2 regions of the [Pantoea] beijingensis genome follow, and region 2 is predicted to be linked to the other one. Evidence: predicted binding sites of a transcription regulator. Region 2 holds the regulator's gene; the other holds the start of a gene.
What was found. Region 2 encodes sigma-54, which starts transcription at its own class of promoters, with help from an activator protein. Its sites were predicted from a motif close to GTTGGCACANNTTTCGCTNT; they were not measured.
Positions count from the first base shown of each region.

Region 1: a site for sigma-54 is predicted at 13,174-13,193, ahead of glnA (glutamate--ammonia ligase). Genes of this name have one in related genera too.

Region 1 covers NZ_CP071409.1:4,033,675-4,049,773, reverse strand. Annotated here, with positions in the region: gene J1C60_RS18340 (serine/threonine protein kinase) at 1-721, shown strand, start outside; gene dsbA (thiol:disulfide interchange protein DsbA) at 747-1,376, shown strand; gene polA (DNA polymerase I) at 1,906-4,701, shown strand; gene spfP (small protein SpfP) at 5,089-5,136, shown strand; gene yihA (ribosome biogenesis GTP-binding protein YihA/YsxC) at 5,264-5,902, opposite strand; gene yihI (Der GTPase-activating protein YihI) at 6,582-7,106, shown strand; gene hemN (oxygen-independent coproporphyrinogen III oxidase) at 7,358-8,731, shown strand; gene glnG (nitrogen regulation protein NR(I)) at 8,847-10,256, opposite strand; gene glnL (nitrogen regulation protein NR(II)) at 10,265-11,314, opposite strand; gene glnA (glutamate--ammonia ligase) at 11,618-13,027, opposite strand; gene typA (ribosome-dependent GTPase TypA) at 13,463-15,286, shown strand; gene yihX (glucose-1-phosphatase) at 15,514-16,099, shown strand, end outside.
Region 2 covers NZ_CP071409.1:498,280-514,378, reverse strand. Annotated here, with positions in the region: gene mlaD (outer membrane lipid asymmetry maintenance protein MlaD) at 1-78, opposite strand, end outside; gene mlaE (lipid asymmetry maintenance ABC transporter permease subunit MlaE) at 83-865, opposite strand; gene mlaF (phospholipid ABC transporter ATP-binding protein MlaF) at 873-1,685, opposite strand; gene J1C60_RS02345 (calcium/sodium antiporter) at 1,909-2,889, shown strand; gene kdsD (arabinose-5-phosphate isomerase KdsD) at 2,907-3,893, shown strand; gene kdsC (3-deoxy-manno-octulosonate-8-phosphatase KdsC) at 3,910-4,476, shown strand; gene lptC (LPS export ABC transporter periplasmic protein LptC) at 4,473-5,051, shown strand; gene lptA (lipopolysaccharide ABC transporter substrate-binding protein LptA) at 5,020-5,571, shown strand; gene lptB (LPS export ABC transporter ATP-binding protein) at 5,578-6,303, shown strand; gene rpoN (RNA polymerase factor sigma-54) at 6,351-7,784, shown strand; gene hpf (ribosome hibernation promoting factor) at 7,808-8,095, shown strand; gene ptsN (PTS IIA-like nitrogen regulatory protein PtsN) at 8,375-8,857, shown strand; gene rapZ (RNase adapter RapZ) at 8,901-9,755, shown strand; gene npr (PTS phosphocarrier protein NPr) at 9,752-10,024, shown strand; gene mtgA (monofunctional biosynthetic peptidoglycan transglycosylase) at 10,083-10,808, opposite strand; gene arcB (aerobic respiration two-component sensor histidine kinase ArcB) at 11,601-13,937, opposite strand; gene gltB (glutamate synthase large subunit) at 14,789-16,099, shown strand, end outside.

The DNA of each region.
Region 1 (16,099 bases), 570 kb from region 2:
GCTACAGGACAAAAGATTACATCAACATGAAGGATTCTGGTTTGCCATATTCCCAAGCCTTGGTGGGCGACAGTATGAGACCGATAACTACGATCATATGGAATGGGTCGGGCGTTTCATTGGGCGAATCCACCAAACGGGTAGAAAAAAACGTTTTACAGAGCGTCCGACTATTGGCTTAAAAGAGTATGTGATCGAACCTCGACAGATATTGGAAGCGACGCCACTGATCCCTAAGTCGCTAAAAATTAAACTGTTGGAAAGCCTTGACCGCCTGATCGATACATTGCAGAGGTGTTGGCATACCAACTGGGCTCCACTGCGTTTGCACGGCGATTGCCATCCCGGGAATATTCTGTGGCGCGATGGGCCACTTTTTGTTGATTTAGATGATGCGCGTAACGGTCCGGCGATTCAGGATCTGTGGATGCTGGTGAATGGTGAACGTCAGGAGCAACGCCTTCAATGGGATATTTTGCTGGAGGCGTATGCCGAATTTAGTGATTTTGACCCACATGAATTGTCACTGATTGAACCTTTACGTGCCATGCGTATGGTTTATTATCTTGCCTGGATTGTTCGCCGCTGGCAGGATCCTGCGTTTCCGAGAAGTTTTCCCTGGATGACAGATGAGGATTTCTGGCGCAGACAGATTTCCATTTTTAATGAGCAAGATAAACTGTTGCAGGAACCGCCACTGCAGTTAATTCCTGCGTTTTGATGTTTTATTAGGAGAGATTTTCACGATGAAAAAGATTTGGTTTGCGTTCGTTGGTTTAGTTCTGGCGTTTAGCGCTTCTGCTGCACAGTTTTCTGATGGACAGCAATACATCACCCTTGATAAACCTGTGACGGGCGAACCTCAGGTGCTGGAGTTTTTCTCGTTTTACTGCCCCCACTGCTATGAATTCGAACGCGTCTATCATGTTAGCGATACCGTGAAGAAGAACCTTCCTGAAAACGTCAAGGTAACAAAGTACCACGTTGAGTTTCTGGGGGGCGATATGGGTAAAACCATTACTCAAGCTTGGGCTGTTGCCATTGCGCTGGGAGTCGAAGATAAGGTTACAGCACCTATTTTTGAAGGCGTTCAAAAAACTCAAACCATCACCGATCCAGCCAGTCTGAAAGACACCTTTGTGAAAGCTGCGGGCATCAAGCCGGAAGATTATGATGCAGCCTGGAATAGCTTTGTCGTTAAGTCACTGGTTGCTCAGCAGGAAAAGGCAGCAGTTGATGTTGACTTACGTGGCGTGCCGGCGATGTTTGTGAACGGCAAATATATGGTAAATAACGGTGGTTTAGACACCAGCTCTATGGATAATTACGTTCAGCAATATGCTAACGTTGTTAAGTTTCTCGTAGCGCAAAAGTAATCATATACCGTATTGGAAAACGTCGGGTTCACCGGCGTTTTTCGCTTTCTTTCCTGCTCTTTACCGCGTAGTCCGGATAGTTATTTCTGGATTAATTGTTTTATTCCACAGGAATTTCTCGCCTGAAACGCGCCTTTATATCCGCAAACTTTCGTGCGTTAGTTCTATTGGCTGATTTGTGGATTTCTCTTCGCTTAATAAGCACGCCGTAGTGCACAGTAATTCGCAGTATTTTGGGGTAAATATTTATATCCACATAAAATGACCTGATAAAAGATGGCTTCATCGTTACCCGAAAAAACATTAACTATATGAAAAGGCTATTTTTTTATTTTTATTGTTTTGAATATTTGTGTAAATAACAATATGTTAGTAAAATTACACACAAACTTATCCACAGGATTGATCGTGGAAGATCTCCCTCAATATCGAAAAGTTTACCGCTTTGCCTCTCAGTAATTTCAACTTTATGCCTTAGCTGTGGCATCCTAAAGTCCATTCAAATGACTAATGAAGACCGTGACGACTTATGGCACAAATTGCAGAAAACCCGCTGATTCTGGTAGATGGCTCCTCGTATCTCTACCGTGCATACCATGCATTTCCCCCGTTAACTAACAGCGCGGGGGAACCGACTGGCGCTATGTATGGCGTGCTTAACATGCTACGCAGCCTTTTGCTGCAATATAAGCCAAGCCATGTTGCGGTCGTGTTTGATGCAAAAGGTAAAACCTTTCGCGATGAACTTTTCGAGCATTACAAGTCACATCGTCCACCGATGCCCGATGACTTACGGGCACAAATAGAACCTCTGCACAAAATGGTTACGGCGATGGGATTGCCATTGTTAGCCGTTACTGGCGTTGAAGCGGACGATGTGATTGGCACCCTTGCGCTGCAAGCAGAGCAACAAGGGCGTGCCGTATTGATCAGCACCGGTGATAAAGACATGGCCCAGTTAGTTACCCCAAATGTCACGCTGATTAATACCATGAACAACGCTATCCTTGGCCCGGAAGAGGTTAAGGAAAAATATGGTATTCCACCGGCGTTAATTATCGACTTCCTCGCTCTGATGGGCGACTCCTCCGATAATATTCCCGGTGTGCCCGGTGTGGGTGAAAAGACTGCGCAGGCTTTATTACAGGGGCTTGGTGGGATCCAAACAATCTACGAGAACCTTGATAAAGTGGCCGATCTCTCTTTCCGTGGGGCGAAAACCATGTCCACCAAACTGGAACAGAATAAAGAGGTCGCGTTTCTTTCTTATCAACTTGCAACGATCAAGACAGACGTCGAACTGGATGTCACCTGTGACACTCTCAACGTCAATGAACCCGCGATTGAAGAGTTATCCGCGCTTTTCAGGCATTACGAGTTCAAACGCTGGACCACGGATTTGGAAGAGGGTGTATGGTTGCAGGGGAAAAAAAGCGGGGCTTCTGTAACAAAGTCGGTAGTGAAAAGCATCGAACAGCAACCAAATGAAGCAGAAATAAACAGTATCCTTTCATCTGATGGCTATGCCACCATCCTTGATGAGCAAACGTTTGAAATATGGCTTGAGAAGCTGAAAGTGAGTGATGTTTTTGCTTTTGACCTTGAAACCGATTCGCTGGATACCATCAGTGCAAACATTATCGGCTTGTCGTTTGCGGTGGCGCCTGGTGAAGCAGCCTATTTACCGGTGGCTCATGACTATCTGGATGCACCCGCGCAACTCGATCGTAATGCGGTACTGGCGCGTCTAAAACCGCTGTTGGAAGATGAAAAAGCCTTAAAAGTAGGGCAAAACCTGAAGTTTGATCGCGGTGTACTAAAGAGCGCGGATATTGAGCTCCGGGGCATTCGGTTTGATACCATGCTGGAATCATACATGCTCAATAGCGTTGTGGGTAAACATGATATGGATAGCCTGGCTTCACGCTGGCTTAACCATAAGACGGTGACCTTCGAAGAGATTGCTGGAAAAGGTAAAAATCAGCTGACCTTTAATCAGATAGCGCTGGAGCAGGCGGCACATTACGCCGCAGAAGATGCGGACGTGACGTTACAGCTGCATTTGAAAATGTGGCCAGAGCTGGAAAAAGAGCAGGGGCCAAGGGCCGTGTTTGACACGATCGAAATGCCGCTGGTTACCGTGATCTCTCGCGTTGAACGTAACGGTGTACTTATTGATCAGGGCATTCTGGCCACGCATTCTAAAGAGCTAACCATCCGGCTTGCGGAACTTGAGCAGAAAGCACATGAGCTGGCTGGCGAGCCGTTTAATCTTTCATCACCTAAACAGTTACAAACTATTTTGTTTGAAAAACAGGGCATCAAACCAACTAAAAAGACGCCGGGTGGTGCTCCATCAACCAGCGAAGAAGTTTTAGCCGAACTGGCACTTGATTACCCCTTACCAAAAATCATCCTTGAGCATCGTGGTTTGTCCAAGTTGAAATCTACTTACACCGATAAACTACCGCTGATGATTAACCCGCATACTGGCCGCGTGCATACTTCTTATCATCAGGCCGTAACAGCTACCGGGCGTTTGTCTTCAAGCGATCCAAATCTGCAAAACATTCCTGTGCGCAATGAAGAAGGACGCCGTATTCGTCAGGCATTCATTGCATCAAAGGGCCATCGTATTATTGCGGCAGACTACTCGCAGATTGAATTGCGCATTATGGCGCATTTGTCACAGGACAAAGGGTTACTCACGGCATTTGCCGAAGGTAAAGACATCCACCAGGCTACTGCAGCAGAAGTGTTTAGTATTTCGCTGGATAAAGTGACTCATGAGCAGCGCCGCAGTGCTAAAGCCATTAACTTTGGTTTGATTTACGGAATGAGTGCTTTTGGTCTTTCACGGCAGTTGAATATTGGCGCGGGTGAGGCGAAAAAGTATATGGACCTCTATTTTGAGCGGTATCCTGGCGTATTGCAGTATATGGAAAGTACACGGCAGCAAGCTTCTGAGCAGGGTTATGTTTCTACCCTTGATGGGCGTCGTCTCTATTTACCTGATATTAACGCCAGCAACGCTATGCGGCGTAAAGCGGCTGAACGTGCGGCAATTAATGCGCCGATGCAGGGCACGGCGGCGGACATTATCAAACGGGCCATGATTGCCGTTGATGGCTGGCTGGAGATGCAGAAGACGACTGATGTGAAAATGATCATGCAAGTGCATGACGAGTTGGTGTTTGAGGTAAAGGAAGAGGCGGTGGAAAGGGCAAGTCAGCAAATTCGGTCGTTAATGGAAGGCTGTATGAAACTTGATGTGCCATTACGTGTGGATGTTGGCGTTGGTGATAACTGGGATCAGGCGCACTAATTGCTCCCTGAATATACTGGGTGCCGTATTAACCATGAAGTCATTCTGGGAACTCAGTAACCTGGACGTACAGATACAGCGAACTGCTGTATGACGAAGAATCATTATGATGACCGACCGGATCGTACTCTCTTCTCGCGTTACCCGGCGGTCATAAGAAAAAAGTTTACTTAATCGGTTCAGCTTCAGCTGCGATAGGGTTATGGCGGTTAAAGCCGCTAAGTTTATATGGTAAAAGCATTTTTTTAGTAATTAAGCTACATGGAGTGCTGTGTTTTGTGACTTGCGTAGGGAAAATACTGCGTTTTGATGAAAATTAACTACAGAAAATGCTTTTTTGGTCAGAAAAAATCAGGTAGAGTTCAAGGCGTAGGGTACAGAGGTAAGATGTTCTATCTTTCAGACCTTTTACTTCACGTAATCGGATTTGGCTGAATATTTAGCCGCCCCAGTCATCTAATGGCTGGGGCGTTTTTTATGGTCGCGACCTTGCCATTTCATTGGCTATTCGTTAGGCGGACCCCGGTGAACCCTCTATAGTCGTCTACCGGGTTGCCACTGTTTACTCTTCTACGATGTAATCTTCTTCTGTTGCGGGTGGGATCTCGCTATACCAGCTGTCCAGTTTTTGACGCAGCTTATCCACGCCGATCTTTTTCAACGATGAAAATAACTCGACCTGTACATCACCCATAAATGCCATAGACGCTTCACGCACCATATTCAGCTGACTTTTTCGTGCGCCAGAAGCCAGCTTATCGGCTTTGGTTAGTAATATCAGAACGGGAATACTGCTTTGTACCGCCCACTGAACCATCGATTGATCGAGGTCTTTTAGCGGGTGGCGAATGTCCATCAATATCACCAGGCCTTTGAGGCAATTGCGCTTTTGCAGATATTCCGCCAGTGCACGTTGCCACTTCTTCTTCATCTCTTCGGGGACCTGAGCGTAACCATAACCAGGCAGATCCACGAGGCGTACGCCCTCTTCAACTTCAAATAAGTTGATCAACTGCGTCCGTCCCGGGGTTTTACTGGTACGCGCAAGGCTTTTTTGGTTAGTTAGTGTATTCAGCGCGCTGGATTTACCGGCGTTCGAACGGCCAGCAAACGCCACTTCAATGCCGGTATCGGCAGGAAGATGGCGAATATCCGGGGCGCTGGTGACAAAATGGGTAACGTGATAATTCCAGCCAGACAAAATAGAAACTCCGAAAGTCGATGTAGCGATGGCGTGATTATACCTGTAAAGCAGACAAAGCGCCCGATAGCCTTTAATACCCTACCTATCCGACCATACGTTGGCAGTTCTTTCTGTGCGACTGAGGTAGCGGCGATGGTAAGCGACAAAGATTTTGGTTTTTTTTTGTTCGGTAATGGTTTTTTCCTCTTTAAGTATGCCAAGTTTACTTGTGAGACATTGACCATTATTTATGACAGCTTAAGCTTCTTTTTATTGATGCCATTAATTATTTATTTTTTATTTATCATATGGTTAGTTTTTTCTCCTTAAACGAAATGCTAACGAACACTTTCCCTGTCTTGTCTGTTTGAGCATTTAGTCTAAAGTAATCCACAGAGTCTGGATGACTCACTTCAGGACGAAGCACTCAGGGATTGTCAGGATGACAAAGAGTCAGGAGCAGGGAATCAGGCTTATGGAACCGGCCTTGAAGGAAAAGGACACGCTCGGGATGAGTGGACAGCAGATGGAAAAACTGGGATGTTGATTGCATAAAAGGATGTAAAGGAAGACCGTCCTTCTACGGAAGGTGCGAAAAAAGGCGACAGGGTGACCTGCCGCCTTTTTTCTTTGTCCGCTTTCTGCTAGATTTCGCCGCAATTCTATACTGAATTAAAAATCTCTGAGAGCAGAAAACATGAAGCAACCTGCACGAGCGCCGCAGGGTAAGACTGCCGCGCCAAAAGCCAAACGTAAAGCATCGCGTGAAGACCTGAACCAGCAAGCCCGCGAACGTAAGCATGAAAAGAAACACCGGGGGAATGCCTCCGGTAGCCGCGCTAACCCCGCGGTTCAGGAGCAAAAAAATACACAAGCTCGCAAGGTGAAAGATCCGCGTATTGGCAGTAAAAAACCGATCCCTCTGGGTGTGGAAGAGCCGGTAACGAAACCCGTTAAGGTGAAAACCGAGAAGGTGGAGAAAAAACCGGTGCTTAGCCCACAGGAAGAGCTGACGCAGCTGGAAAACAGCGAGAGGCTGGATGCATTGCTTGATCGCCTGGAAAATGGTGAAGTCCTTGCGGCCGAAGATCAGGCATGGCTGGATCAGACGTTGGACCGAATTGATGTTCTGATGGAACAGTTAGGCATTGAATTAGGCGATGATACTGAAGATGAAGAAGCTGAAGAAGATATGTACCGCTTGCTAAAAGGTGGAAACTGATTGGCGTTCTGCCGCCAGTTCTGGCGGCATTCTGCCCGTAAAATGCCGTAGCTGGAGACTTCTCTGCTAATGTTTTGGCTTGGATCAATTTTAGTCCTGCTGGTGGCGTGTTATCTGTTTTGGTTATTCGCTAAACTACGGCGTCTGTCGCGGCTGAAGTCCCAACTGCGGCGTGCCACCGTCACCCGGCAGCTGAAACAGCATCCTCCCGCACGACGGTCAGCAAGGCCACGTAAATGGAAGGAGTAATCATGTCACTGCCACTCATTGAATGGGACCTCGATCTCATTCAGAAGTACAATTATTCCGGCCCACGTTATACCTCCTATCCCACCGCGCTTGAATTTAATGAAGGCTATGGCGAAGATGCTTTCTTGCTGGCGGCAAAACGTTATCCCGATCGTCCGCTCTCGCTTTACGTGCATATCCCTTTTTGTCACCGGCTCTGCTATTTCTGTGGATGTAATAAAATTGTTACGCGCCAACAGCAAAAAGCCGATCAATACCTTGATGTGCTTGAACAAGAGATTCGCGCGCGCGCGCCGCTATTTGCCAACCGTACCGTTTCACAGATGCATTGGGGCGGCGGTACGCCAACTTACCTGGACAAAAAGCAGATTACCCGCCTGACAGGTTTATTGCGTGAGTGCTTCCATTTTAGTGCTGACGCCGAGCTATCGATTGAAGTCGATCCGCGCGAAATTGAGCTGGATGTGCTCGACCATCTTCGCGTTGAAGGATTTAACCGCTTGAGCATGGGCGTGCAGGACTTTAACAAGCAGGTTCAGGAGCTGGTCAATCGGGTTCAGGACGAAGACTTTATCTTTGCGCTCATTAAGCGCGCCCGCGACCTTGGCTTTAGCTCAACCAATATCGATCTGATTTACGGATTGCCCAAGCAGACGCCAGAAAGTTTTGCATTTACCCTGAAAAAGGTCGTTGAGCTTGGCCCCGATCGTTTGAGCGTATTTAACTACGCACATTTACCTGAATTGTTTGCGGCTCAGCGTAAAATTAAAGATGCAGACTTGCCTGATGCTCGGCAAAAGCTTGATATTTTACAGCAAACAATCGCTACGCTGACGCGCGAAGGCTACCAGTTTATCGGTATGGATCACTTTGCCCGGCCTGATGACGAACTGGCGATTGCGCAACGTTCGGGATTATTACATCGTAATTTTCAAGGATATACCACACAGGGTGATAGCGACTTGTTGGGGATGGGTGTGTCCGCGATCAGCATGGTGGGTGACAGCTACGCGCAAAATCGGAAGGTGCTAAAAGAGTATTACGCCAGCGTCAGTGCGCAAGGCAATGCGCTGTGGCGCGGCCTTGCATTGACCTCTGATGATTGCCTGCGGCGGGATGTTATCAAGACGCTTATCTGCAATTTTTCGCTGGATTACGCTGCCATAGAGGCGCAATGGCAGATCGATTTTGTGGACTATTTTGCCGAAGATTTAGCGCTACTTGCGCCATTGATTAAAGACGGGCTGGTTCAATGCCACCAGGAAGGCCTTCGGGTAACGCCTAAGGGCCGTTTATTAATCAGGAATATCTGTATGTGCTTTGATAGCTATCTGCGCCAGAAGGCGCGGATACAGCAGTTTTCACGCGTCATCTAATACGGATATAAATTTTCGGTGTCCGCTCAGAATTAAGACGGAGCGGACACCGTCGGTAAAGCGTAAGAAGGCTAAAAATCATTTAATGAATAACCTTCTTACAGTATGCCGATGTTTACTCCATTCCCAGTTCTTTCAGCTTGCGCGTCAGGGTATTGCGCCCCCAGCCCAGCAAACGCGCAGCCTCCTGTTTATGGCCTTGTGTATGTCGCAGAGCAGTGGTCAAAAGGGTTCTTTCCATCTCCGGTTGTGCTTCAGAAAGCAGGTTCTGATGCCCGGAACGCAGTGCGCGATCGGCCCACTGAGCGAGTAAAGTTGCCCAACTATCTGGTAATGACTGAACCGGGTTATCGGGGGTTGTACTCTCAAATAACTCTGGTGGAAGATCCTGAATCAAGACTTCCTGGCCCGCAGCCATCACTGTGAGCCAGCGACAGGTATTTTCTAACTGACGAACATTACCGGACCAGTGAAGCCGGGTTAGCGCCGTTTCCGTTTCCGGATGTAGAATTTTAGCTTCCACGCCAAGTTCACGCGCGGCAACCTGGAGGAAATAGCGCGCCAGCCGTGGAATATCCTCACGACGCTCACGCAACGGCGGTAAATGAACGCGAATGACATTCAGACGATGGAACAAATCTTCGCGGAATTTGCCTTCCTGAACGCGCATTTCGAGGTTCTGATGCGTTGCCGCAATAATCCTGACATCCACTTTTACCGGAGCGTAGCCGCCGACGCGATAAAACTGCCCATCGGCCAGCACGCGCAATAAACGGGTCTGCACATCAAGTGGCATATCGCCAATCTCATCCAGGAACAATGTCCCGCCATCAGCCTGCTCAAAACGTCCCTGACGAATTTGGTTCGCGCCGGTAAAAGCACCTTTTTCATGACCAAAAAGCTCTGACTCAATCAAATCTTTCGGGATTGCAGCCATGTTCAGTGCGATAAAAGGGGATTTAGCGCGGGGGCTATGACGATGCAGTGCATGTGCCACCAGCTCTTTACCCGTCCCTGATTCACCATTAATCAATACGCTGATAGAGGAGCGGGACAGGCGGCCAATAATGCGAAATACATCCTGCATGGCAGGAGCTTCGCCAATGATATCAGTCGTGGGTCCGCTGACCGGCTGATTTCGTGGTTGTTGCTGCTCTTGATAATGGCTAATAGCACGTTCAACCAGCGCCACCGCTTCATCAATATCAAACGGCTTTGGCAGGTAATCAAAGGCACCTTGCTGATAAGCACTGACGGCCGCATCCAGATCGGAATGTGCGGTCATTATGATGACCGGAAGCATTGGATGACGCTGCTTAATCTGCTTAAGTAATGCGAGGCCATCCATACCCGGCATGCGAATGTCTGATAATAAAACATCTGGAGTTTTACTCGCGAGCGCCTCCAGTACATCATTACCGCTGTCAAATGTGGCGCAGCTTAAACCCGCTCCCGTGAGCGCACGTTCAAGTACCCAGCGGATGGAACTATCGTCATCGACGATCCAAACTATCCCTCGTTGCATAGAAACCTCTACTTCCGAATGGGCAGGTAAATCGAAAATTCGGTGTGTCCGGGCCAACTGTTAAACTCTATTTTCCCGGAATGCTGATCGATCAGACTTCGTGCGATAGAAAGCCCCAAGCCGGTTCCTCCCTCGCGCCCACTTACCATGGGATAGAACAGCGTATCTTGCAGCTGTGCCGGGATGCCTGGCCCGTCATCTTCAACATCAATACGTGCGACCAGGCGATAGCGTACGCCGTGTAATGTCAGCTGAAATGCCGTGCGCGTGCGAAGCGTAATCGTGCCACCATCCTCGCCTAACGCCTGTAGAGCATTACGCACCACGTTCAGCAACACTTGTTCAAGTTGATCGGGGTCATGTGGTAATTCTGGCAGGCTGGGGTCGTAATCCCGCACCAGAGATACGTTGTCAGGTAGCTCCATGGAAACCAGATTCACGACGCGCTCAGAAACCTGATGGATACTTTGCGTCACGTGCATACCCGGTTGCTGTGGACCTAACAGCCGGTCAACCAAATTGCGTAAGCGATCCGCCTGCTCAATAATCACTTTGGTGTATTCGGTGAGTGCCGGATCGGGTAGCGCTTTTGCCAGCAGTTGCGCTGCGCCGCGTAACCCGCCTAGTGGGTTTTTAATTTCATGTGCCAGGCCGCGTACCAAATCACGGGCAGCAACCTGCTGTGCGTGTTGAAGTTGTTCCTGGCTAAGGCGGCGCTGGTTATCCATTGGCGCCATTTCCATCAAGATAAAGCCATCCGGCAGGCGTTGGGCGGTGAGCGACATAATATGGGCACGGCTATCCACTACCAACGTCACTTCACTGTCAGTAAAGCCTTGTCCTGCGTCGAGGTTCTCGCGCATAACGTCAATATTTAGCGAGAAGTAACCCATCAGGTCCGGTAACGGGGTACCAAATAGCTTCCGGGAACTTTGTGCCAGCAATTGCTGCGCGGCTGGATTCGCATAATGAATCACTAAGTCGCTATCAATCAGCAAGATGCTATTAATCAGTGAGTTGAGAATCTGCCCAGCATCGGGCAGCGTGTTACTCGCCATGCCGCGCTCTCCTGCACTTTAGCTTGTCTCAACAGGCTATTTTATTGTCCGCTTATTTGTTGCCGGTCATCGCCAGGTTCAGCATGGACCACGACAAACTCATGGCAATAATAACGCCTGGTGAGGCAAGCACCATAATGGTGCATTATATTAGCAATACGTTATCAAGCGGAATGCGTGGAGAAAAAAGCCCATCCGAAGATGGGCTAACATTTCCACGGCAACAACATTGCTGGGGCGTCATCACGCCGCAGCGGTGTCGGCCTCATTCATATTACTGAACTCTGCCACACCTACACGTTATTAAACGCTGTAGTACAGTTCGAACTCAACAGGATGTGGCGTCATACGTACGCGATCCATTTCAGACTTACGCAGTTCAATATACGCATCGATAGCATCGTCAGTGAACACGCCGCCACGGGTCAGGAATTCGCGGTCTTCATTCAACGCGCTCAACGCCTCTTCCAGCGAGCCAGCAACTTTTGGAATCTCTGCTTCTTCTTCCGGAGGAAGATCGTACAGGTTTTTATCCATAGCATCACCAGGATGGATCTTGTTGATGATACCGTCCAGGCCAGCCATCAGCAGTGCAGAGAACGCCAGGTATGGGTTAGCCGCTGGATCAGGGAAGCGCGCTTCGATACGACGGGCTTTCGGGCTGGCAACTACTGGGATACGGATTGACGCAGAACGGTTACGCGCGGAGTAAGCCAGCATAACAGGGGCTTCGTAACCCGGGACCAGACGCTTGTAAGAGTTGGTCGTTGGGTTAGCCAGAGCGTTGATCGCTTTTGCGTGCTTGATGATACCGCCGATGTAGAACAGGGCAGTTTCAGACAGGCCGCCGTATTTATCACCTGCGAACAGGTTAGTGCCGCCTTTGGACAAAGACATATGGCAGTGCATACCGGAACCATTATCACCAAAGATAGGTTTTGGCATAAAGGTCGCGGTCTTACCAAACGCGTGAGCCACGTTGTGCACTACATATTTGTAGATCTGAATCTCGTCGGCTTTTTTGGTCATAGTGTTGAAGCGGGTTGCCACTTCGTTCTGACCAGCGGTAGCGACTTCATGGTGGTGTGCTTCAACCACCAGGCCCATCTGCTCCATGGTCAAACACATGGCAGAACGGATGTCTTGAGAAGAGTCGACCGGTGGTACCGGGAAGTAACCGCCTTTCAGACCTGGACGATGGCCTTTGTTACCACCTTCGTACTCTTTACCGGTGTTCCATGCTGCTTCGATATCATCGATGGCAACGTGAGAACCCGAGGTGGTTGCACCAAAGCGCACGTCGTCAAACAGGAAGAATTCAGGCTCTGGTCCGAACAGAACGGTATCCGCGATACCGGATGAACGCAGGAAGTCTTCGGCACGCTTGGCGATAGAACGCGGATCGCGGTCGTAGCCCTGCATGGTACCTGGCTCAAGGATGTCACAACGGATGATTAGCGTAGAGTCTTCAAAGAAAGGATCGAGAACGGCGGTGGTGGAGTCAGGCATCAGAACCATGTCAGATTCGTTGATACCTTTCCAGCCACCGATGGATGAACCATCAAACATTTTGCCTTCTTCAAAGAAGTCAGCATTGACCTGATGAGCAGGAATAGTGACGTGCTGCTCTTTACCTTTTGTATCGGTAAAACGCAGATCGACGAACTTTACTTCATGCTCGTTCATCATCGACAGAACGTGTTCAGCGGACATACTTAATTCTCCTGGGGTTAGTCATTGTTGCCATGGTTTGAGAACTCAACTTCCGGAACGCCTGACTCTTTGCGTTCAATCGATAATAAAGATCTCAGACAAGCTATCAACCGTTTTAGAAACTGCCGTTTTTACTTGTAAAGATTAAAGCGAAATCTATGCCAACTTTTTTATTTAGGTAAAAAGGCGCTATTATGCGCCCTCTCGTGAAACGAGGAATGCACCATAATGGATGTCGCGCACCATTGTGGTGCTTTTGAATGATTGATGGGCACTATTTTGGTGCAAATGCTGGATGGAGTGCAAACTATTGCACTGTAAAACGGTATAAAAGCAATCCTGACAGTAATCTTTATATGAAATTTGTGATCCTGTTCAGTCCTTCGATTAATCCGTGTACAATAGCGCGCTATTTCTAATGCCTGAGGCAAAGCTGTGATCGAAAATTTGCGTAACATCGCCATTATTGCGCACGTTGACCATGGGAAAACCACCCTGGTTGATAAGTTGTTGCAACAATCTGGTACCTTTGATGCCCGTACCGAAGCAACCGAACGTGTAATGGACTCCAACGATTTGGAGAAAGAGCGTGGAATTACCATCCTCGCGAAAAATACCGCCATTAATTGGAAAGACTATCGCATCAACATTGTTGATACCCCGGGACACGCCGACTTTGGCGGCGAGGTTGAGCGAGTGATGTCAATGGTTGACTCGGTTCTGCTGGTTGTCGACGCAATGGATGGCCCGATGCCGCAAACCCGTTTCGTGACCAAAAAAGCTTTTGCTAATGGTCTGAAACCTATCGTTGTTATCAACAAAGTTGACCGTCCTGGCGCACGTCCAGACTGGGTTGTCGATCAGGTATTCGACCTGTTTGTAAACCTTGATGCAACGGATGAGCAGCTTGATTTCCCTGTCATTTATGCTTCTGCGCTGAATGGTATTGCAGGGCTGGATCACACGGATATGGCTGACGATATGACGCCGCTGTATCAGGCGATTGTCGACCACGTATCTCCTCCTCAGGTTGAGATGGACGCGCCGTTCCAGATGCAGATCTCCCAATTGGACTATAACAACTACGTTGGCGTTATCGGTATTGGCCGCATCAAGCGCGGTAAAGTGAAGCCGAACCAGCAAGTGACTGTTATCGACAGCGAAGGCAAAACTCGCAACGGTAAAGTGGGTAAGGTTCTGACCCATTTAGGTCTGGAGCGTATTGATGCGACAGAAGCGGAAGCGGGCGATATCATCGCGATCACCGGTCTGGGTGAACTCAACATCTCCGATACTATCTGTGATCCTCAGAACGTTGAAGCGCTGCCTGCGCTGAGCGTCGATGAGCCAACGGTAACCATGTTCTTTAACGTCAACACTTCACCGTTCTGCGGTAAAGAAGGTAAATACGTTACTTCGCGCCAGATTCTGGATCGATTGAACAAAGAACTGGTGCACAACGTTGCGTTGCGCGTGGAAGAAACGGAAGATGCGGATGCATTCCGTGTTTCCGGCCGTGGTGAACTTCACCTCTCCGTTCTGATCGAAAATATGCGTCGTGAAGGTTTTGAACTGGCGGTATCCCGTCCGAAAGTTATCAATCGCATGATTGATGGCCGTATGCAGGAACCGTTTGAGAACGTGACGCTGGATATCGAAGAACAGCACCAGGGCGCGGTTATGCAAGCCATGGGCGAGCGCAAAGGCGACGTCAAAGACATGGTGCCGGATGGTAAAGGACGTATTCGTCTGGATTACATGATCCCTGCGCGCGGCCTGATCGGTTTCCGTACAGAATTCATGACCATGACGTCAGGTACTGGTCTGCTGTATTCAACCTTCAGCCATTACGATGATGTGCGTCCAGGTGAAATCGGTCAGCGCCAGAATGGTGTGCTGATTTCCAATGGTCAAGGTAAAGCGGTCGCATTTGCACTGTTCAGCCTACAGGATCGCGGTAAGCTTTTCCTGGGCCACGGTGCTGAAGTGTATGAAGGCCAGATTATCGGTATTCACAGCCGTTCTAATGACCTGACAGTTAACTGTCTGACCGGTAAGAAACTGACGAACATGCGTGCTTCTGGTACTGATGAAGCCACAACGTTAGTGCCGCCAGTTAAAATGTCACTGGAGCAGGCGCTGGAGTTTATCGATGATGATGAACTGGTAGAAGTTACCCCGACGTCCGTACGTATTCGTAAGCGCCATCTGACCGAGAACGATCGCAAGCGCGCCAGCCGCGGTAGCAAAGACGTTTAAGTCGGTGCGATAAGGACGGGTAACCAAGCCAGTCTGCCAATCGTGTCTATGTAAAAAGCCTCAACGTCGGTTGGGGCTTTTTTACTGGATTCGTAAATGTATTTCATAATCTTGCCTCTCATTTTCAGAGACTTGTTCTGATTTAGCACATCCTGCTCCCCACCTCCTGTTCAGCCTTCGTTTTTACCGCTAGAGTGAATAACTCAGCGGAACAAAAGGAGATGGCCATGTTGTATATCTTTGATTTAGGTAACGTCATTGTTGATATTGATTTCAACCGGGTGCTGGGGGTCTGGAGCGATCTTGGCCGTGTCCCGTTATCGACGTTGCAAAGCCGCTTCAACATGGGTGAAAACTTCAAAAAGCATGAACGCGGAGAAATAACCGATGAACAATTTGCCGCCGGGATCTGCGCGGAGCTGGACATAGCTCTGAGTTTTGAACAATTTACTGCAGGCTGGCAGGCCGTGTTTGTCGACATACGTAAAGACGTGATTGCGATCATGCATAAATTGCGTGAGCAGGGTCACCGTGTGGTAATCCTGTCGAATACCAACCGGCTGCATTGCCATTATTGGCCCTCGCAGTATCCGGAAGTGCAGCAGGCTGCAGATAAGCTCTATTTATCTCAGGAGATGGGATTACGCAAACCTGAAGCCGCTATCTATCAGAACGTGCTGGCCGAAGAGAGGGTAACGGCCGACCAGGCGATATTCTTTGATGACAATCAAGAGAATATTGAAGGCGCGCGTGCGGTGGGTATTACCAGCGTTCACGTTACCGACGCGGCGGTTATCCCTGCGTATTTCGCCA
Region 2 (16,099 bases):
CAGGCAAAGAAAAACAATGGCTGCAATTGCTAACAACATAAACACGCCTACCCAAATTTCACTTTTCTTGGTTTGCATTGAATCAATTCCCAAACATCAGTGCAGTCAGCACAAAATCTAAGCCCAGCACCGCCAGTGATGAATGCACCACGGTGCGTGTCGTCGCGCGGCTGATTCCTTCCGAGGTAGGAAGCGCATCGTAACCGTTAAACAGCGCAATCCAGGTCACCGTCACGGCAAACACAGCGCTCTTAATGACACAATTGAGAATATCGGCTCGAATATCAACGGCATTCTGCATCGCTGACCAGAAGAAACCGCTATCGATACCCTTCCAACTGACGCCGACAAGCGACCCGCCCCAGATACCAACAGCGGTAAAAATCAGCGCCAGCAGTGGCATGCTGATAAATCCAGCCCAGAACCGAGGAGAAATTACTCTACGGAGCGGGTCAACCGCCATCATCTCCATACTGGAAAGCTGCTCTGTCGCCTTCATTAAGCCAATTTCAGCCGTCAGGGCAGAGCCAGCGCGTCCGGCAAAAAGTAAGGCGGTAACCACCGGCCCAAGTTCACGCAGCAGAGACAGCGCCACCAGCATTCCCAGGCTGGTTTCAGCACTATATGTGGTTAATACCAGGTAGCCCTGAAGTCCCAGAACCATGCCGATAAATAGACCAGACACCACGATGATCAGTAAGGAAAGCACCCCAACGCTATATAACTGTTTTATCAATAGCGGTGCATGCTTACGAAACTCCGGTTTGCCAACCAGCGCGTGGAACAGCATCAGCCCCGCGCGCCCAAAGGAGGCAAAGGTATTAATTCCCTGACGTCCAAAAGACGCCAGTGCACGTAGTAACATTAGTCTGTTAACTCCCTGCGCCCATTAAATCGGTGAGATACTCCCCAGCGGGGAAACGAAAGGGTACGGGCCCATCAGCAACGCCGTCAATAAACTGACGTACGCGTGCATCATCATTGTCCTGCAGTTCATCAGGTGAACCTTGTGCAATAATCTTTTGACCCGCAACAATATAGGCGTAATCAGCAATGCTCAAGACTTCTGGTACATCATGTGAAACAACAATGCAGGTCATACCCAGTGAATGGTTGAGTTCATCGATGAGTTTTACCAGCACCCCCATGGTGATCGGATCCTGGCCAACAAAGGGCTCATCAAACATGATCAATTCTGGCTCCAACGCAATAGCACGCGCCAGAGCAGCACGTCGCGCCATGCCGCCAGAGAGTTCCGAGGGCTTGAGATATGCCGCACCACGCAACCCTACCGCTTCCAGTTTCATCATTACCGTACTGTGGAGTAAAGCCGCAGGCAAACGCATATGTTCACGTAGCGGCCAGGCCACATTCTCATAGACGGTAAGATCGGTAAAAAGTGCGCCGGATTGGAACAGCATACTCATTTTTTTACGCGCCTCATAAAGACGCGTACGAGAAAGACTGGGAATATTGTCGCCGTTAAACCAAATTTCACCGGCATCTGGCTGTAGCTGGCCACCAATTAAACGCAGCAGCGTTGTCTTACCAATACCTGAAGGCCCCATAATGGCGGTAACTTTCCCTTTTGGCACCGTAAGCGAGATATTATCGAAAATGGGCCGTTCGCCACGCGAAAAACTGACTCCGCGTACGTCCACCAGATTCATTTCCTTCTGGCTCATCGTTAATTCTTCTCCAGTTGCAGGCATATTAATCTACCGCCGTTGGTAGTGTATTACAGATAATACATGACACTTTTACAGAAACTTACCCCGAATGTGTGGCAATAACCGCCATAAGTTTTACTTTTTGCCCACGGACCGTCAAAATCACTGCCATTCTCTTTTTTAGCTCTGGACGTCGTTCAAGGCCAACCGACGATTATACCCGATTCAAGGATTCTTCATGCTTTTAGCTATAGCGCTGTTAGTCATCGGTTTAGTCTTACTGGCCTATGGTGCCGATCGTCTGGTGTTCAGTGCCGCTATATTATGTCGATCTTTGGGGATCCCACCACTCATCATCGGCATTACTGTCGTCGGTATTGGCACCTCGCTACCGGAGCTGATCGTCTCTTTCTCCGCGGCAACTCACGGGCAAATGGATATCGCTGTAGGAACAGCAATCGGATCGAATATAACCAATATTCTGCTGATATTAGGTAGTGCCGCACTGCTTCACCCCTTAACCGTACACTCAAACCTGGTGCTACGTGAACTGCCATTGATGTTACTGGTTACCCTTCTGTGCGGTGTGATGCTATTTGACAACCATCTAAGCCGACTCGATGGACTGGGTTTAATCACCCTGGCGGTTGTTTATCTGATATTCATCATTAAGATGGCGCGCCGGGCCGAACGCGACAATAACGATACGCTCACGCGTGAGCAGATGGCAGAACTGCCACGCGATGATGCAGGAAATACCGTGGCGTTTCTCTGGTTAGCCGTTGCGCTAGTGATACTGCCGATGTCAACTCGTATGGTGATCGACAATGCAACGGTCATCGCCGATTATTTGGGCGTCAGCGAATTGGTGGTCGGCTTAACTATTATCGCGGTTGGTACCAGCTTGCCGGAACTGGCAACGGTTATTGCAGGCGCATTAAAAGGTGAAGATGATATCGCCGTTGGTAATTTGATCGGCTCAAACATTTATAATATTGCCATTGTGTTAGGTATTCCGGCGCTCATCCATCCAGGCAGCATTAATGGTCATGCGTTTGCGCGTGATTACTGGATTATGCTCGGCGTGAGTACGTTATTCGCGCTCATTTGCCTGCAGCGCCGCCGTTGTTGTATCGGTCGCTTGGCGGGCACACTTTTACTTTGCGGCTTTATTGGCTGGGTAGCCGTACTTTACTTGATGCCAAACGGCGTACTCTGATGAGAGGATTGAAAAGCATGTCTCATATCAATCTCGAACCCGGTTTCGATTTTCAGCAAGCGGGCAAAGATGTCCTGAATATTGAACGACAAGGGCTTGATGAACTCGATCAATACATCAACGAGGATTTCAGTCGCGCCTGTGAAATGATGTTTTATTGCCAAGGCAAAATCATCGTGATGGGCATGGGCAAATCAGGGCATATTGGTAAAAAAATGGCGGCCACTTTCGCAAGCACTGGCACGCCCGCTTTTTTTGTCCACCCAGCTGAGGCTAGCCACGGCGATCTGGGCATGGTAACTGCTAATGATATCGTCATCGCTATTTCTAACTCTGGCGAATCGGGTGAAATTCTTGCCCTTATCCCGGTACTGAAGCGCCTGCACGTTCCGCTGATTTGTATTACCAGCCGACCAGACAGTAGCATGGGCCGTGCAGCGGACGTGCATCTTTGCGTGAAAGTACCGCAGGAAGCCTGTCCGTTAGGGTTAGCGCCCACTTCCAGTACCACCGCCACGCTGGTAATGGGAGATGCATTGGCTGTTGCACTGCTGAAAGCTCGCGGATTTACTGCCGAGGATTTCGCCCTATCGCATCCGGGTGGTGCGCTTGGCCGTAAGTTACTATTGCGCGTCAGTGATATCATGCACAAAGGCGAAGAGATCCCCCACGTCAGCAAAGAAGCCTCGCTACGTGATGCATTGCTTGAGATCACCCGTAAAAATCTCGGCATGACGGTAATCGTCAATGACTTAATGAAAATTGAAGGAATATTTACCGATGGCGACCTGCGTCGGGTCTTTGATATGGGTATTGATTTTCAGAATGCTTCAGTGGCCAGCGTGATGACGCCGGGTGGTATCCGCGTACGCCCAACCATGTTGGCGGTCGATGCCTTAAATCTAATGCAAACCAAGCACATTACGGCAGTGATGGTTGCTGATGGCGACCATTTGCTGGGTGTGGTACATATGCATGACATGCTGCGCGCCGGCGTAGTCTGATAAGGAAGCAGAAATAATGGATCAGTTGGATTCGGTAATTGATACCTGCTATGGCGCGGTTAGCCAGGCAGTCATGGCGCGGGCCAAACAGATTAAACTGTTGATTTGTGATGTCGATGGCGTGATGTCAGACGGCATAATTTATATGGGAAACGCGGGTGAAGAGCTGAAAGCATTCAACGTGCGTGATGGTTATGGCGTGCGCTGCTTGCTGACCTCATCAATAGAAGTGGCTATTATAACCGGTCGCAAGGCAAAACTACTGGAAGACCGCTGCAAAACTCTGGGCATTACGCATCTTTACCAGGGACAGTCGGATAAGCTTTTGGCCTTCAGTGAACTTCTGGATAAACTGTCGTTGTGCCCGGAACAGGTTGCCTATATTGGTGACGATCTCATTGACTGGCCAGTGATGGAAAAAGTGGGTTTGAGTGTAGCGGTTGCAGACGCTCATCCCGTATTGCTGCCACGCGCAAATTATGTGACGCGTATTGCGGGTGGCCGCGGCGCCGTCCGCGAAATTTGCGATATTATTTTAATCGCGCAGGATAAGTTTGATGATGCCAAAGGGCAATCTGTATGAGTAAAACCAGGCGTTGGATTACGCTGCTACTGGCGCTAATTGCCATTATTTTAATTGGCTGGACACTAACGGATAGCGATCCCAGTAGCGACCCGGTTGCCCGTAACGATCAGGAGCCTACCTATACCAGTGAAAACTCCAATACGGTGGTCTACAACCCATTGGGTAGCCTGAGCTACAAACTCGTCTCTGATAAAGTGACATACTTTTCAGCGGATGAAGTCAGTTGGTTTGATAATCCCATCATGACCACCTATGACGACAATAAAATCCCAACCTGGTCGGTAAGAGCGGATAAAGCCAAACTGACAAAGGATCGTAAGCTGTTCCTTTACGGACACGTTGAAGTAAACAGCCTGACCAAAGATTCTCAGCTTGAGCGCATCAAAACCGATAATGCTCAGGTCAACCTGGTCACGCAAGATGTGACATCAGACGATCAGGTCACACTTTATGGCCGCAGCTTTAACTCTACCGGTATGAAGATGCGTGGAAACTTACGGACGAAAACTGCCGAGTTGATTGAAAAGGTCAAAACCTCATATGAAATGCAAAATACACAACAACAGCCTTAAGGTACTTCTGCTTAGTGCTCTTTTAGCCACCAGCGTTCCCGCACTGGCGCTTACTGGTGACTCGGACAAGCCGGTTAATATTGATTCTGAGAATCAATCACTTGATATGCAAGGCAACGTAGCCACCTTTACCGGTAAGGTAATTGTGACCCAAGGATCGATAAAAATTACCGCCGATAAAGTGGTCGTCACGCGTCCTGGTGGCGACAGTAATAAGACCATCGTTGATGCCTATGGCGTACCTGCAACCTTTTACCAAATGCAAGACAATGGTAAACCGGTACAGGGGCACGCGCAAAAAATGCATTATGAGTTGGCGAAGGACCTGGTTGAACTCACCGGTAACGCCTATCTCGAACAGCTCGACAGCAATGTCAAAGGCGATCGCATCACTTATCTGGTGAAAGAACAAAAAATGCAAGCCTATGGCAGCACGGGTAAACGCGTAACAACCGTACTCGTGCCTTCCCAATTGCAGGACAAAGGCACACAGCCTAATGGCCAAAAAAAGAGTAACTAATTCGCTATGGCAACATTAATTGCTGAAAAACTGGCGAAGGCCTATAAAGGCCGTCGTGTAGTTGAAGATGTCAGTCTCGAAGTTAAATCGGGTGAAATTGTCGGTCTGCTTGGCCCAAACGGTGCTGGTAAGACCACGACGTTTTACATGGTTGTGGGCATCGTTCCGCGTGATGCGGGCCGTATCGTCATCGATGATGAGGATATTAGTATCCTGCCCTTACATGCCCGCGCACGTCGCGGCATCGGTTATTTGCCGCAGGAAGCGTCGATATTTCGGCGCCTCAGCGTGTATGACAACCTGATGGCCGTCTTGCAAATACGGGATGATTTAACCAGTGAGCAACGCGAAGATCGCGCTCGTGAACTGATGGAAGAGTTTCATATCGAGCACCTGCGTGACAATATGGGGCAATCGCTCTCCGGTGGCGAACGCCGTCGCGTGGAAATTGCCCGGGCTCTGGCGGCCAATCCTAAGTTTATTCTGCTGGATGAGCCTTTTGCTGGTGTCGATCCCATCTCCGTTATTGATATTAAAAAAATCATTGAGCACCTGCGTGACAGCGGCCTTGGCGTATTAATTACCGACCACAACGTTCGCGAAACGCTGGCCGTTTGTGAGCGCGCTTATATCGTCAGTCAGGGCCGTCTGATTGCTCATGGCACTCCGGAAGAAGTCCTGTCCGATGAACAAGTTAAGCGTGTCTACTTGGGTAATGAGTTCCGACTCTGATATGGTGTTTTTCCACGCATGTTTTTTTAGGAATTGATAACCTGAACATGAAGCAAGGTTTGCAACTCAGGCTTAGCCAACAGCTCGCGATGACGCCGCAATTGCAGCAGGCTATTCGTTTGCTACAGCTCTCTACGCTTGAACTCCAGCAGGAAATTCAGTTGGCGCTGGAAAGCAATCCACTGCTTGAGCAGACCGATATTCACGACGAAGTTGATGCGCGGGAATATCAGGAAAGCGAAGCGCTTGATACGCGAGAAGCGCTGGAACAGAAAGATATGCCGGAAGAACTCCCCCTTGATGCAACCTGGGATGAGATCTATACGGCAGGAACACCTTCGGGTACCGGTACTGATTACCGCGATGATGAATTACCGATTTACCAGGGTGAAACGACGCAGTCACTGCAAGATTATCTGATGTGGCAGGTTGAGCTCACGCCGTTTACCGATACCGATCGCGCGATTGCGACCTCGCTCGTCAACGCTATTGACGATATGGGCTACCTTACCGCTGGCCTCGAAGAGATCCGTGACAGCATCGGCGATGAAGACGTACTGCTGGATGAAGTTGAAGCCGTCCTGAAACGAATCCAACGTTTTGATCCCGTTGGTGTTGGTGCCCGCGATCTTCGTGATTGCCTGCTGGTTCAGCTCTCACAGTACGGCGCGGATATTCCATGGTTAAAAGAAGCCCGCCTGATCGTGAGCGAACACCTTGATCTGCTGGCCAACCATGATTTCCGCAGCCTGATGCGCGTCACACGCCTTAAAGAAGACGTGTTGAAAGCTGCAGTGCTGCTGATCCAGTCACTGGATCCACGGCCCGGCCAGTCGATCAATACCAGCGAGCCAGAATATGTTATTCCTGACGTACTGGTGCGTAAGAACAACACCCGCTGGGTCGTTGAGTTGAATTCAGACAGCGTCCCGCGTTTAAAAATCAACCAGCATTATGCCTCTCTTGGTGCCAGTACGCGTAATGATAGCGATACACAATTTATTCGCAGCAACCTGCAGGAAGCTAAATGGCTGATTAAGAGCCTTGAAAGCCGCAATGATACCTTGCTAAAAGTCACGCGTTGCATTGTCGAACAACAGCAGGCTTTTTTTGAACAGGGCGAGGAGTTTATGCGCCCGATGGTACTGGCTGATATCGCACAGGCCGTTGATATGCATGAATCAACTATTTCCCGAGTGACGACACAAAAGTATTTGCACAGCCCACGAGGCATTTTTGAACTGAAGTACTTCTTTTCCAGCCATGTTAATACCGAAGGAGGCGGAGAAGCCTCCTCAACGGCTATTCGCGCACTGGTAAAAAAACTTATTTCGGCGGAAAATCCCGCCAAGCCACTGAGCGATAGCAAATTAACCACTATGCTTTCAGAACAAGGCATTATGGTTGCGCGGCGCACCGTCGCGAAATACCGAGAGTCTTTATCCATCCCGCCCTCAAACCAGCGCAAGCAATTGGTTTGATCTGAACTGAGAAGGAAGACACTATGCAGCTAAACATCACTGGGCAACACGTTGAGATCACAGAACCATTACGGGAATTTGTGAACGCAAAATTTGCCAAACTGGAACAATACTTTGATCGTATCAATCAGGTCTATATTGTTCTTAAGGTGGAAAAAGTCACGCAAGTTGCGGACGCAACGCTGCATGTGAATGGAGGAGAGTTGCACGCCACCTCGGAAGCGGTAGATATGTACGCGGCGATTGACGGGTTAATTGATAAACTCGCTCGCCAACTTAATAAACACAAAGACAAGTTAAAACAACGCTAAATTCACGATTGCGTTACGGGCGACGGGACGTTAATGCCCAAAGTAATGAGTATGGCAGTAAGCCACTGATACCATTGCGACCTCAGAGACTAAAAACAGCAAGGGAGCTACAGACAGATGTTTTCCCTTTGACAGGGCGGAAGAAATTCCGCCCTGCTGTATATACGGCCCGTTGCTATTAACGTATTTTGCCGTGAACTATTTGGTGCTTTTCTCACTCCAGGGCGAGTAGAGTAGCGAAATAAGTCAGGCATAAGTGAACACGTAAGTGAAACTATGATGAACAATGATCTAACACTGGAATTAAGCGCCGTTCTCAATGAGTCCTGTACCCGTAGCGGCGTACACTGTCAGAGCAAAAAACGTGCGCTGGAAATTATCAGCGAATTAGCGGCTAAGCAGCTCAATCTTCCGCACCAGATAATCTTTGACGCCATTCTTACGCGCGAGCGTATGGGCAGTACAGGGATTGGTAATGGTATTGCTATCCCACACGGCAAGCTGGAAGAAGATACACTACGTGCCGTTGGTGTGTTTATCCGTCTCGATCAGCCAATTGCCTTTGATGCCATCGATAATCAGCCGGTCGATCTGCTTTTCGCTCTGTTAGTTCCCGCCGATCAGTGCAAAACCCATCTTCATACTTTATCACTCGTTGCAAAGCGCCTCGCAGATAAGACAGTCTGCCGTCGCCTGCGTGCGGCACAGAGTGATAAAGAATTGTACGATATCATCACTGAGAACCAGGAAGAGAGCCACTAAGTCATATGCGGCCGGGAGGCCGTATTAATCGGGAGAAAAGTTAATGGTGCTGATGATCGTCAGCGGACGCTCTGGTTCAGGTAAATCCGTCGCGCTGCGTGCACTCGAAGACATGGGATTTTATTGTGTCGATAACCTGCCGGTAGTGCTGTTGCCTGAACTGGCGAACTCATTGGCCGACCGCAATATGTCTGCGGCGGTCAGCATCGATGTTCGTAACATGCCAGAGTCGCCAGAAGTTTTTGAAAGAGCGCTAACCAGCCTCCCGGAAAGCTTCTCTCCACAGTTGCTATTTCTTGATGCCGATCGCAACACGTTAATTCGCCGTTATAGCGATACGCGCCGTCTGCATCCTCTTTCCAGCAAGAATCTTTCGCTGGAGAGCGCCATTGATGAAGAAAACGATTTACTGGAGCCACTGCGTTCACGCGCAGACCTGATCATCGACACCTCAGAGATGTCGGTACACGAGTTGGCTGAAATGCTGCGCACACGTCTATTGGGCAAACGTGAACGTGAACTGACTATGGTGTTTGAATCATTTGGCTTCAAGCACGGTATCCCCATCGATGCTGATTATGTGTTTGATGTTCGCTTCTTACCCAATCCGCATTGGGATCCTAAATTGCGCCCGATGACCGGGCTTGACCGGCCAGTTGCAGCCTTCCTCGATCGCCATACCGAGGTTCATAATTTTATTTATCAAACGCGCAGCTACCTGGAGTTATGGCTTCCAATGTTGGAAACCAATAATCGTAGCTATCTGACCGTTGCCATTGGCTGTACGGGTGGAAAACATCGCTCCGTCTATATTGCGGAACAATTGGCCGACTATTTTCGTTCTCGTGGCAAAAACGTGCAGTCACGCCATCGTACGCTGGAAAAACGCAAATCATGACCGTAAAGCAAACCGTTGAAATTCAGAATAAACTTGGTATGCATGCCCGTCCGGCAATGAAATTATTCGAGCTGGTTCAAAGCTTTGACGCTGAAGTTTTGCTCCGTAACGAAGCGGGAACAGAGGCTGAGGCCAGCAGCGTCATTGCGCTGCTTATGCTTGATTCAGCCAAAGGTGGCCATATTGAGGTAGAGGCCAGTGGGCCCGAAGAGGAAGCGGCGTTATCAGCCGTGGTTGAGCTCTTTAACGCGGGTTTTGACGAGGACTAATCACGCCGCGATGGCGGATATAGCCTATCCCGTCCTGCAGCTTTCAGCCGACCCACTTTCAATCCAGTTTATGCCGACGCAAGAAGCCTTCCCCTCCCAACTGCCGCATCTGTCGCAAAATCCATTGCTGACGCCGCAGCACATAGCTGGAAGGCGCATTGACTCTGAACTGATGTGGATTAGGCAGTACCGCCGCCAGCAATGCCGCTTCAGATTGCGTTAGCTTGCTGGCAGGCTTATGAAAAAAGCGCTGTGAAGCTTCTTCCACGCCAAATACACCATTACCAAATTCGGCAACATTGAGATAGACCGTCAGTATGCGACGCTTTGTCCATACCGTTTCAATTCCCACCGTAATTCCCGCCTCCAGCCCTTTACGGATCCAGCTACGTCCATCCCAGAGAAAGACATTCTTCGCGGTCTGCTGAGAAAGTGTTGAAGCCCCGCGGATTTGTCTGGCACCTGGCTCATTTTCCAGTACCGAGGAGATCGCCTCAACATCAAATCCCCAATGCGTTGGAAACTTTTGATCCTCTGCAGCCAGAGCAGCTAATGGCATCCATGGCGAGATAGCGTCCATATCCACCCAATCCGAGTGCGCCACATAAGCGAAGTCCCCTTTGAGCCACGCGCTAAGCTGACGTTCCACCATAACCGCAGAAAACGGCACGGGGAAAAAAGCAAAGGCAACAATACCTGCAAGCCAGATGCCCACCAGGCTAAGAACAACGCGTAATCCCCAGGCTTTTAGCTTCTGCAGCAGCCTCCCCTTACGCTTTCTCATGCAATCATATCCGTCACTTGTCACTCACTTAACATTTTCATATAGCGCAGCGATTAAACGCAGCCCTCACAACACCGGCGTTAATGGGATCGGTTCCAGTCGTATGCATCACCTTCATGAAATAACGAATCCCAAGGGAGCGAGCAGTTATGTCGCCATATTCAATTGATTTACATTGCTTATAAATAACATGGGAAAGCTTTTGCAAATTCCCTTTAAAGGCACAATTTCTTCCACTGACGGTGGCATACCGCCTATTTAGAGTTAGTCTAAGATTCCCTAAAAATATCCCTCAAGGCTGCCACATCGGCTTAGTATGGTTAGCAGCTTAAACTCACTCACAATCGGTTCAGGACTCTTCCAGGAAACTGTTCCTGAAATCAGCCTCCTTTAATATCTATTATTATTTTTTACAAGGGGTTGCGAGATTTTTCATTACGAACGTTACGGTATACTGATTCGCATATTTAATTGAAGGTAGAGTAAAAGGTACATCGTCAACGCAATGGCCACGAAAAGTGCCAGAATCGTTCAAAAATGCACCAATACACTGCATAAACTAATTCCTTACTTGACTGTGTCAGCAAATTAATGTTTTCTGTGTGCAAACGCGGTTCCATATCACACATTTTAATGAATCTTGTAACACGTATTCAGAGATTTGCTAAGGTGTAACTAAGCGTTTCAACCAATACCAAACCTTTGCCCCGTATGATTTCTCTAAGAATAGCAAAGGTGACCTTTTTCCCTGGTGTTGGCGCAGTATTTAGCGCACCCCGGCCTCGGTCGGGGTCATTTTTTTTCTGCTATGGCAACCCAATCACGCAGCACCCGAACGTCATTACGCCATTCCTGTTTTAGTTCATCAATCCACTCTTGCACGTTATCCCACCATGCCGGTAATTCAGGGCTCTGAATGTGCTGTGCCAGTTGCTGCAAATGCTTAAGCCCTACCGAACCAGCAGCACCTTTGATCTTATGGCCCTCTTCAGCTATACCTGCTTGATCGCGCGCCATCATATTCGAGTCCAGCACAGCGAGATAACCCGGCATCATCTGTTCAAACATTTCCAGGCTCTGGTAAATGAGCGATGGGCCAACCAAATCCAGGTATTGTTCCAGCATCGCGATATCAAGCAACGTCAATTTCTTCTCGTCCATAGCATTACCCTCGACTTCACTATGTTCATTATGGTGATCCCAGAATTTCTTGATCATCGCCGTTAAAGCCGGAACCGCCAGAGGCTTACTCAATACATCGTCCATACCGGCTTCGAGATACTCTTTTTTATCTTTCAGCACGTTAGCCGTTAGTGCGATCAATGGCGGCAGTGTTCGATCACCAAATCGCTGATGAATTTCACGCGCAACGTCCAGTCCCGTCATATCCGGCAACTGAATATCCAGCAGAACCAAATCGAACTCATCCGGCTCAAACATCTCCAACGCCGCAGTGCCGGTCATCGCCACTTCAACGCTATTGCCCAGCTTCTCGAGTACCGAGCGTGCTACGATAACGTTCAGTTCAATATCTTCCACCAACAACACATGCAGAGCTGGCAGCGGCATTTCATCCTCAAGCCTTTCATCTTCCACCTCTTCAGCCACACGCGGGGCGTGGATCACCACCGTAAAACAGGAGCCTTGTCCCGGTGCACTGAGTACAGTGATATCGCCGCCCATACTCTGCGCCAGACGTCGTGATACCGCCAAACCAATTCCCGTTCCAGTTGCTGGCTTGCCACCGTGCTGGTCCTTAACCTGGTAATACATTGCAAAGATCTTGTCTTGCTCATCCTGGGGAATGCCCATACCAGAATCGTGCACCTCAAAGCATAAGCTCTCGTCCTGTGTATAGCGGACGCGAACCACGATTTCGCCCTGCTGAGTAAACTTCACCGCGTTACCAATTAAATTCCACAGGATTTGGCGCAGGCGTGTACCATCGGTAATAATTTTGTGCGGCAGCGGTAGATCCGGCTGTAAGATAAACCGCAGCCCTTTGGGCTGCACTAACAGACCTGAAAGGTTTTCCAGGTCTGCAAGGAAGCTTGTAAAGTCGATGGGCTGGTTATCAAGCTGAACTTTACGACGTTCGATTTTATCCATCTCGATCACGTCGTTAAAAATGTTGCCGAGGGTAATTGCAGACACGTGGATAGTTTTCAGGTAATTCAGTTGCTCCGGATTCAGGTCTGTATCTAACAGAATACGACTCAGCCCCACAATGCCATTAAGCGGCGTACGAAGCTCGTGGCTGATAGTTGAGATAAAGGTAGTCTTCTCCCTGCTGGCATTCTCTAACGCGTCCTGGTAGCGCTTACGCTCGGTTATATCGCGTCCAAATCCCATCAGCCCGCTACGTTTCCCTACGCGGTCATAATACGGCACCTTACGGATTTCAAAACACGCTTTACTGCCATCCGGATATTGCAGCCATTGCTCATAGGTCAGCGAAACGTTATGACGAAACACTTTGTCATCGGTTTCCAATACCTTGGTTGCCGCATCTTCGTCATAAACATCTTTGGGTGTCAGGCCAATTAACTGGCGTTCGCTTTTACCAGTCAGTAACTCCATCGCCCGATTACAGCCTGAAAACTGTTGATCGATATTGCGGTAGAAGACCAGATCGGGCGATGCATCCAGAAATGAACGCAGAAAGGATGATTGCTGCTCCAGCTCAATTTGCGCCTGTTCACGACGCGTCATCTCTTCCGTGAGCTTTTCCATCGCCTGCAAGCGTGCTTCTTCCGCCTTAATACGATCTGAAATCTCCTGATTAAGCTGCGCGATATTACCTTTCATCTGTTGATTCAACTCCAGATCCCGGTTCCGCATCTCCTCTAATTTGTCCACAAGACGCGACAAGCGCTGCCGCGACTCTTCAAGCTGCTCAACAACTACAGAAAGGAAATAAACCGCCCACGGCGTGATCAACAGCCCAAAAAATACCGATCTGACCACATCAATGCTTTCAACATGGCCGCGTAATAACATTGTCACCGCCATTTGTACGATCATCGCCAGCACGACCAGCGCCGATGCCAGCAGCAGTGAAAAACGTACCAGGCCCAACTTCACCATCAAATCAACATAATACTGTGCTAACAATCGAATTTGCTTCATAGAGGGCTTCCTTCCAGCTCGAATCGCTCAATCATATCGCAATTACGCTAACTTAGTCGCCACAGAGGGAAAATGGCTTATTTCGCCCTTTTTTAGTGCGTGCAGACCTTTCTTACTCGCTTTATGGTGCCCGCGGCGAGAAAGCTATTGACTAATTTTTGCAACTGCATAATCTGATGGACCGCGTCTGTCTATAGGCTATTCTCTGCAATTCGCGCATTTCAACATAGTGACCTCCCTCGGTCATCAGGCTTCCTTTTATCAAAATGAATAACAATTCAATTTTATCGAAGAATTAATCACTCCTGTCGTGATTAATTTTACTAATGCAGGCAGGCTATTTGATTCAAATATGCACAAGGATTAAAAATAGTTTTATCATGCGGTTTTTTTTATTTTACCAGCATTAAATACTACAAATATTATCAGCACCAGCATGGTGCAGAGATTTGGCGACTGCACTATAGTGAGTCAGCTCACATTTCAGATGCGAGCCATCATCAATATCTCACGATAATTTCTACAATAAAAACCATTTAAATCAATCGGATAACCTTAAAAATATGACAAAAATCAACATTAAGAACGCTATTTGACCTCTGTACGCTTTCCCGATAACTTGGAAATCCGCTGGAAGCTTTCTGGACGAGTGTTGCACTCGTCATATTTATGCAGTAATTGAGATTCCCTCTGAAGCAAGTCCTCAATACTTGTGACACCGACGCTAAAGGCCATTAAAGAGGGGCGACATCGTGATAAGCGCAAGATGCGCAAACTTGTCGCCAAGCCCTTTCTACGCCTGCCTGTCGTCGGCGCAGGGAATCCCGCAGAGCCTGGGGAGGTTCACTGATATGTTGTACGATAAATCCCTTGAAAAGGATAACTGTGGTTTCGGCCTGATCGCCCACATAGAAGGCGAACCTAGCCACAAGGTAGTGCGTACCGCTATTCACGCACTGGCCCGCATGCAGCATCGGGGGGCGATCCTTGCTGACGGCAAGACCGGCGATGGCTGTGGCTTGCTATTACAAAAACCGGACCGTTTCTTCCGCGTCGTGGCGGAAGAACGTGGCTGGCGTTTGGCAAAAAATTACGCTGTTGGTATGCTTTTTCTCAATAAAGATGATGAAAAAGCGAGCGAAAGTCGCCGCATCGTTGAGGAAGAAGTCCTGCGTGAAACGCTGTCAATCGTTGGCTGGCGCGATGTGCCTACCAATGAAGACGTCTTAGGTGAGATTGCCCTCTCCTCTCTGCCGCGCATTGAGCAGTTATTTATCAACGCACCGGCAGGCTGGCGACCGCGTGATATGGAACGCCGCCTGTACATGGCGCGCCGTCGTATTGAAAAGCGCGTTGAAGCCCTGCAGGATAAAGATTTTTATATCTGTAGCTTCTCAAACCAGGTCAATATTTATAAAGGTCTGTGCATGCCAGCAGACCTGCCGCGCTTCTATCTGGATCTCGCGGATCTGCGTCTGGAATCGGCCATCTGCCTGTTCCACCAGCGCTTCTCCACCAATACCGTACCGCGCTGGCCATTAGCCCAGCCATTCCGCTATATGGCGCACAACGGTGAGATCAATACAATTGCGGGCAACCGCCAATGGGCGCGGGCGCGTGCCTACAAGTTTAAAACACCGTTGATCCCGGACCTGCAGGACGCCGCACCTTTCGTTAACGAAACCGGCTCCGACTCAAGCTCAATGGACAATATGCTGGAGCTGTTCCTGAGTGGCGGTATGGATCTTATCCGTGCAATGCGCCTGCTGGTTCCACCAGCCTGGCAGAACAATCCGGATATGGATCCGGAGCTGCGCGACTTCTTTGATTTTAACTCCATGCATATGGAGCCTTGGGATGGCCCTGCTGGCATCGTGATGTCCGATGGCCGCTATGCCGCCTGTAACCTCGATCGCAATGGTCTCCGCCCTGCACGTTATGTCATTACTAAAGACAAACTGATCACCTGCGCCTCCGAAGTCGGGATCTGGGACTACCAGCCAGATGAAGTCGTTGAAAAAGGGCGAGTAGGACCCGGCGAGTTGATGGTTATCGATACCCGGGCAGGCCGAATCCTGCACTCCGCCGAAACGGATAACGATCTGAAAAGCCGCCACCCTTACAAAGAGTGGATGGAGAAAAATGTTCGCCGTCTGGTCCCC